One region of the Fructilactobacillus myrtifloralis genome, then DNA from elsewhere that is predicted to be linked to it. Evidence: predicted binding sites of a transcription regulator. Region 1 holds the regulator's gene; the other holds the start of a gene.
The links. Region 1 encodes LexA, which represses DNA repair genes until DNA is damaged. Its sites were predicted from a motif close to CNAACANNTGTTNG; they were not measured.

Region 1 (3,415 bases):
TTGGCTTGTATCTAGGCGCAATTTGGTTAGCCTGGCGAGCCTTTCGTCATGTCTGGAACAATCCCCGCGGGTGGCTAACCAAAGCGGATTGGAAACTAATTGGGTACTCCCAGTTGGAAATTTTTGCAGCTGAGATCGGAATTGGAATTATGGGGCAGGTCCTGCATTTGTCCAGTGCCAGTGAAAACAACCAGATTATTTATCGACTATTGTCAAGTAACTCAGTGGTGTTGATTTTATTCAGCATTGGCATTGTTTTTTTGACTCCAATTTTAGAAGAGCTCGTTTTTCGGGGTTACCTAATTCGCGGGGTAATGAGTTGGGCGCCCGTGTGGTTATCGATTATAACGAGTGGAATCGTCTTTTCAGCCGGGCACGCGAGTTCGAACTGGTTAAGTTTTTTGATCTACGCCGTGATGGGGATGATTCTTGCTCGAGCATACGTGAAAACTAATCGGATTCAAGCCTCCATTGCCCTCCATTTTATTAATAATTTGTTTGCAACCGTGATGATGGTGATCACCATTGTGGGGGACCTTCACTAAAAGAAAGGATGGTAAACATGGATATTACAGAATTTAACTATTACCAAAATTTGAAAAGTCGGTTAACTAAGGTTCAAGCCGAATTAAAAGAAGAACAAAAAGCCTATTTAAAGCAAATGGGGAATTTGAAACAACTTTACAATGATTACGATGTCGAAACGACGGAGCAACTGGCGAATGCCTTAAATCAAGGGGATGACGATCAGTTTACGGCAGAAATTGCCACGGCTTTGGATGGGCATGACCAAACCTTCCTATTAGAAAACGTCCAAACCTTAAATCCAAGTGAAGCCCAGCAATTAGCAGCCATCAGTTCTGAAGCCAATGACGTGGAAACGGAATTAACCCGGGTGGAAAAGTTCTACCAAGAATTTGCATTACCGCTCTTAGACCGGTTAAAAACCAATCGAATGCTTCACGTTGAACAATTAACGACCTCTGGAAGTGACTGTGATACGGTGGTGGAAATTAATTACTTTTCCACCTTCGATGACTTTAAAGAGGACTTTAACGGGGCCGCGTACGTCGGTGAAGTGATTGAACAACATCTCCAGGACCAAAAGCCGATTAGTGTGATTGTGACGGACCAAAATTACCCCAACAAGTATGATGTAACGTTGATGCCAACTGATGAGGAGAGTGACGATGGTCGATAAACGAGATTATAAATATCCAGATACGCAGGCCTATGACAAGGTGATTGAGTTTCTGAATCAAAATGGGGTTACCGTTCGCGATATTTCTAAGGTGACCTATAATTTACAAAAACAATTTATTAGCATTCCGAGCATGGAATACGTGGATAAGATTGTGATTGATGTCCTCCACAAGCGGGAAGTGTTGAATAACGCGTTGGTCGGGATGGAAATCGACCGTTTGGCAACGACCCACCAACTCTCGGAGCCACTTCAGAGCATTGTGGAACATGATTTAGGCGTGTTTGGAGTTGATGAAACGCTGGCGTTAGGAATTGCGAACATCTACGGGACGATTGGAATTACGAACTACTGTGGTTTAGATACCAACAAGCAGGGGATTGTGAAGGAATTAGACCAAGAACAGTCCCGGGTCACGACGTTCATTGATGACATTGTGGGTGCCGTTGCCGGAGCGGCGTCCGCTAAAATTGCCCACGAAAATTCGTAACAAAAAAAGAACCAATCCAGTGGATTGGTTCTTTTTTTGTTAGTAAGCAAGTTAGTCAATTTCGCCCCGGTACAGACCGACGACCTTGCCCAAGACCACACAGTTCGTGAGGATAATTGGCGCCATGTCGTCATTTTCGGGTTGGAGCCGGAAGTGATCACTTTCCTTGTAGAAACGCTTGCAAGTGGCCTCGCCATCATCGTTCATGGCAATCACGATTTCCCCGTTTTCCGCGGTTTGTTGCCGTTTGACGATTACCTGATCTCCGTCTAAAATGCCGATGTTAATCATGCTTTCACCACTAATGGTTAACATGAACAGATCCGCCCGTTGATAGCGTAAATCGTTAGGAATCGGGAAGTAGTCAGTGGCCTCTTGCACGGCTAAAATTGGTTCTCCGGCGGCAACCGTTCCTAAGAGGGGCATTTCATTTTCTGTCGTGTGGGGTTGTATGCCAAGCGACCGAATGCCATCCTCGGTAATCTCGAGCGCTCGAGGTTTAGTCGGGTTTTTAGCGATGTACCCTTTCTTTTCTAACCGAGCAAGATGCCCGTGTACCGTTGACGTTGAAGAAAGACCGACTTGCTTGCCAATTTCTCGGACGGTTGGGGGATAACCGTGATCGAGGACGTTTTCGTAGATGAATTGGAGAATTTCTTGCTGCTTTGTATTGACTTGAGAAGACATGTGAACACCTCAGATTCGTTTACTATCAATGCTGTTAGCGTACCATAAAACGGGAAGTTTGCAAACGTTAGTTCGCCCGCTTTCTATTTAATTATCAGCAGTTTCATGCTATTATGGAGGAAATCAGAAAAAAGGAGTGGGAAACGTGGCAGATGATGAAAAGTTAAAACAGCTAATTCCCCGCATTAATGAGTTAGCCCACAAGGCGAAGGCAGAAGGGTTAACTGATGAGGAAAAAGCGGAACAAGAAAAGTTACGTAAAGAGTACTTAAAACGGTTCAAAGCCAACTTTAAAACGCAGTTAGAAATGACGCAGTTGTATGATAAGGATGGTAATGAAGTAACTCCTGAACCCGTTAAAGAAGTACAACGGAAAAAGAATTTACGGGATGACTAAATAGGACAGAAAGGAGGGCGTTGCTAATGGCAGCCTGGATTTGGATTTTATTAATTATTTTAGCCCTCGTCGCTGGAGCAGTAGCTGGGTTCTTCTTAGCTCGGAAGTACATGGAAAAGTACCTCAAGGATAACCCGCCAATTAACGAGGAACAGCTCAAGGCCATGATGTTGCAAATGGGACAGAAACCTTCTAAGAAGAAACTGAACCAAATGATGATTGCAATGAAACGAAATGCTAAATAAGCTAATAAAAAAACCACTATGATGTAGTGGTTTTTTTCGTGGCGTCGTGGTCAACATAATTCGGATTAAGTTCGCGATCAAGGGCGGCAAAGGCTGCGGCCATTTGTGCTTCCACCGCTTCCTGATCAGCATCGGTCAGTTTGTTTGATTTAGGAACGTAGATTGGTTCGCCAAAATTAATGTGTGCCCGCTGGCGTAAAAAGACCTCTTTCAGGGTTAACGGTCCTTGGTACACAACGGGAAGCATGGGCACCTGCGCCATCTTGGCAATGAGGGCGGCCCCTCCCTTTAACTTGGTCGAGTGTCTAGTTCCGGAGGGGAAAATTAACACCGACAGGTCAGTTTTCTTCAGGACCTTAACCGGTTTTTTAACGACGGAAATCCCGGGATTGGCA
Region 2 (3,415 bases), 520 kb from region 1:
TGGCTAACCTACTGGGGGGGATGGTGTTGATGAACTGCGTGGGTGCGAGTTACCTCGTGTGGCAAAGCGGATTAAGTTGGAGCCAGGTAGCGGTGAGTAGCCTAGCCTTTATCCCGGGCGACGGTTTAAAGGCCGTATTAGTGGCGCTGATTGTAACCCAATTACAACGTCATCATCGGTTGCCACATGTTCGCTAACTTAAAAGAGCCATCTCGTTTTTGAGATGGCTCTTTTAGTTTGTAATGGTAATTAAACGTCTAAATCTGTTTCAGCTGGGGTTGGTTCAGCGTCACTCGGAGTGGCCTCTGCATCAGTGCTTTGGTCTGCTTCTTGTTCAATCCCATAGGCAACCCGGACTTTATGCGTTAATTCATCCACGAGTTCTGGCTTCTCCTTAAGGTTGGCCACGGTTTTATTCAATCCTTGCCCGAGGCGTTCTTCTCCATAGGAGTACCAGGAGCCGGATTTGTTAATGATGTCCTTGTCCACGGCTAGGTTCACCATGTCGGCAACTGGTTCGATTCCGTGCCCAAAACTCATCAATGTATCAACGGTTTTGAATGGAGGCGCAACCTTGTTCTTAGCCACTTTAATCTTGGTTTCTTTCCCCACGACCTCTTGGCCTTCCTTGGATTGCTTGCTACCACTGACCCGCAAGCGCACACTGGAATAGAACTTCAGAGCTCGACCACCGGGAGTGGTTTCCGGATTTCCAAACATGACGCCGACTTTTTCCCGGAGTTGGTTAATGAAAATCACAACGGTCTTGGTCTTGTTGATGTTAGCAGTTAATTTCCGCAAAGCTTGTGACATTAAGCGGGCTTGGAGCCCCACGTGGGAATCACCAATGTCACCTTCAATTTCGGATTTCGGGACTAACGCAGCTACGGAGTCCACGACTACGAGGTCAATGGCTCCCGAACCAATCAGGGCATCTGCAATTTGCAGGCCTTCTTCACCGGTTCCGGGTTGGGACAGCAATAGGTCATCGATGTTAACCCCGAGTGCCTTAGCGTACTCGGGATCCATCGCGTTTTCGGCATCGATATAGGCAGCCGTTCCACCGTTTTTTTGCAATTCGGCCACGGCCTGCAGGGCAATGGTGGTCTTTCCGGAGGATTCAGCTCCAAAAATTTCCACGACCCGGCCGCGTGGGAAGCCACCAATTCCTAAGGCGATATCTAGGGAGAGAATTCCGGTGGAAATGGCCTCCACGTTAGAATTAGGGGTTTCACCCATCCGCATGATGGCTCCGGTTCCGAATTCTTTTTTGATCTGTTTTAAAGCTTTGTCAAGTTCAGCTTGACGAGCATCTTGTGCGCTCTTTTTTGAATTTGCAGCCATTCAAATCACCCTTTCTGTTTGGTGTGAACGTATGTTTGGTTCTTCAATAATGATTATTCTACGCTAATAATTACGAAATTCCAACCAAAAATGGTCGGATTTCGTTGAGTTAGTTAGAAATTTTCCTGAATCATCCCGTTAATTATAACTTATTTCCCCAAATGTGTATCTTTGGAAAAAATTTACCATTATAATAACCAATAATCATGCCAATTATTAATAAGGAGGCTAATGGAATGAATAAGATTTGGGAACGACTGACGCGAAAAGCATCCGCCCAAGGACTGTTGGATCAGGATGCGCGTCTAGAACCCCATATGACGACGAAAGATTTATTAGGACTCGGACTCGGAATGGTGGTTGGAACGGCGATCTTTACCCTGCCGGGGATTGTCGCTGCCGAGCACTCTGGACCGGCCGTGGCGCTCTCCTTTTTAGTGGGCGCAATCGGAGCTGGATTAGCGGCCTTAGCATATGCCGAAACGGCCGCTGCTTTACCAGTAGCGGGATCGGCGTTTTCGTGGATTAGTGTTTTGTTTGGGGAAGGGTTCGGCTGGATTGCCGGTTGGTTAATGCTAGCCGAGTACTTTTTAGCGATTACCTTCGTGGCGTCTGGTTGGTCGGCGTACGTGCAGGGATTCTTAGGTGAATTTGGGTTTCACCTACCTTCGTACCTAGCGTCTGGGTATAACCCGAAAACGGGGGGCTTTTTTGACATCTTCGCCGCAATTTCGATTATCCTCGTGAGTTTGCTGTTAAGTCGCAAAATTGCGGGAGTGAATAAGCTAGAGAACGTCTTAGTGATTCTAAAGGTCGCCGTGGTGATCATGTTTATTGTGGTCGGTTTGACCGCGATCCATCCTGCCAACTACCATCCATTTATTCCAGCACACCGTCCTGGCACTGCCTTTGGTGGGTTTACTGGGATTTTAGCGGGAGCCGCACAGGTCTTTGTGGCCTACGGGGGCTTTGATGTGATTGCCTCTAATACAGCGGAAACTAAGGATCCGGGCAAAAATATGCCACGGGGGATTATCGGGACGTTAATCATTGGGAGTTTACTCTTTGTGGGCGTCTCACTGGTCCTAGTGGGGATGTTTAAGTACAGTACCTACGCGGGCAATGCAGAACCGTCCGCCTGGGCGCTCCGGCAAACGGGACACCTCTTGACTGCCAACTTACTTTCGGTGGTTGCCATCGTGGGGATCTTTGCTTCCCTAATTGGAACGCAACTAGCTAGTTCCCGGTTAGTCTATGCCTTTGGGCGGGACGGCTTACTGCCCCGGAAGTTGGGGAAAGTGAACCGGAAGCACAATCCGGCCAATGCCCTCTTAGTGGTAACGATTGCAGCGGTTTTAGTTGGGGCCATGTTGCCGTTTACGTTCCTTGCTAACCTAGTTTCAGCGGGAACATTAATTTCCTTTATGTTCGTTTCCCTCGGAATCTACGCACTTCGGCCGCGTGAGGGACGCGATTTGCCGGTGCCCAAGTTCCGGATGCCACTGTATCCCGTCTTACCGGCTCTTTCAGCGCTAGTTTCGTTTGTAATTTTTTGGGAATTAAGTAATGATGCCAAGTTACTGACGTTAGTATGGTTTATCATCGGCGTTTTAATTTACATTTTCTATGGTGCTCGCCATTCCAAAACAGCGGATGGGGAAGCTTCACAGGGAGGTTCGTAATTCGTGAAAAATGATCTTAGTGCCGCCGCGGGCTTTAAGGATACGGTGCCGACGTTATCCGGATACGTGGGCGTCGGGTTGGCATTTGGCATTGTGGCCAAAGCGGCGGGTCTAAACGTAATCATGATTGTCTTAATGTCGGCCATTACGTATTCAGGCGCCGCCCAGTTTGTAATTGTCAGCATGTTACTTGCGGGGAGTTCATTTTCCGCCATCATCTTGTCGGTTTTCCTCCTCTCGGCTCGGATGTTACTGATGGGGATGACCGTGGCGCCGGTTATGAAAAAGGAATCGTTACTGCGCAACGTCATTATTGGTTCGTTACTGACGGATGAAACCTTTGCGTTAAGCATGAACAAGTTAAACTACACTAACCGCCAACTGTCGTT

Region 2: recA (recombinase RecA) is a predicted target of LexA. The motif match lies at 1,369-1,382, and genes of this name have one in related genera.

Annotation. Positions count from the first base shown of each region.
Region 1 is NZ_CP097116.1:368,071-371,485, reverse strand. It holds gene M3M35_RS01920 (CPBP family intramembrane glutamic endopeptidase) at 1-545, shown strand, start outside; gene M3M35_RS01915 (hypothetical protein) at 563-1,201, shown strand; gene M3M35_RS01910 (phosphatidylglycerophosphatase A family protein) at 1,191-1,691, shown strand; gene lexA (transcriptional repressor LexA) at 1,743-2,378, opposite strand; gene M3M35_RS01900 (DUF896 domain-containing protein) at 2,524-2,775, shown strand; gene M3M35_RS01895 (YneF family protein) at 2,802-3,020, shown strand; gene M3M35_RS01890 (lysophospholipid acyltransferase family protein) at 3,037-3,415, opposite strand, start outside.
Region 2 is NZ_CP097116.1:889,559-892,973, reverse strand. It holds gene M3M35_RS04530 (biotin transporter BioY) at 1-197, shown strand, start outside; gene recA (recombinase RecA) at 250-1,344, opposite strand; gene M3M35_RS04520 (APC family permease) at 1,581-3,026, shown strand; gene M3M35_RS04515 (AzlC family ABC transporter permease) at 3,030-3,415, shown strand, end outside.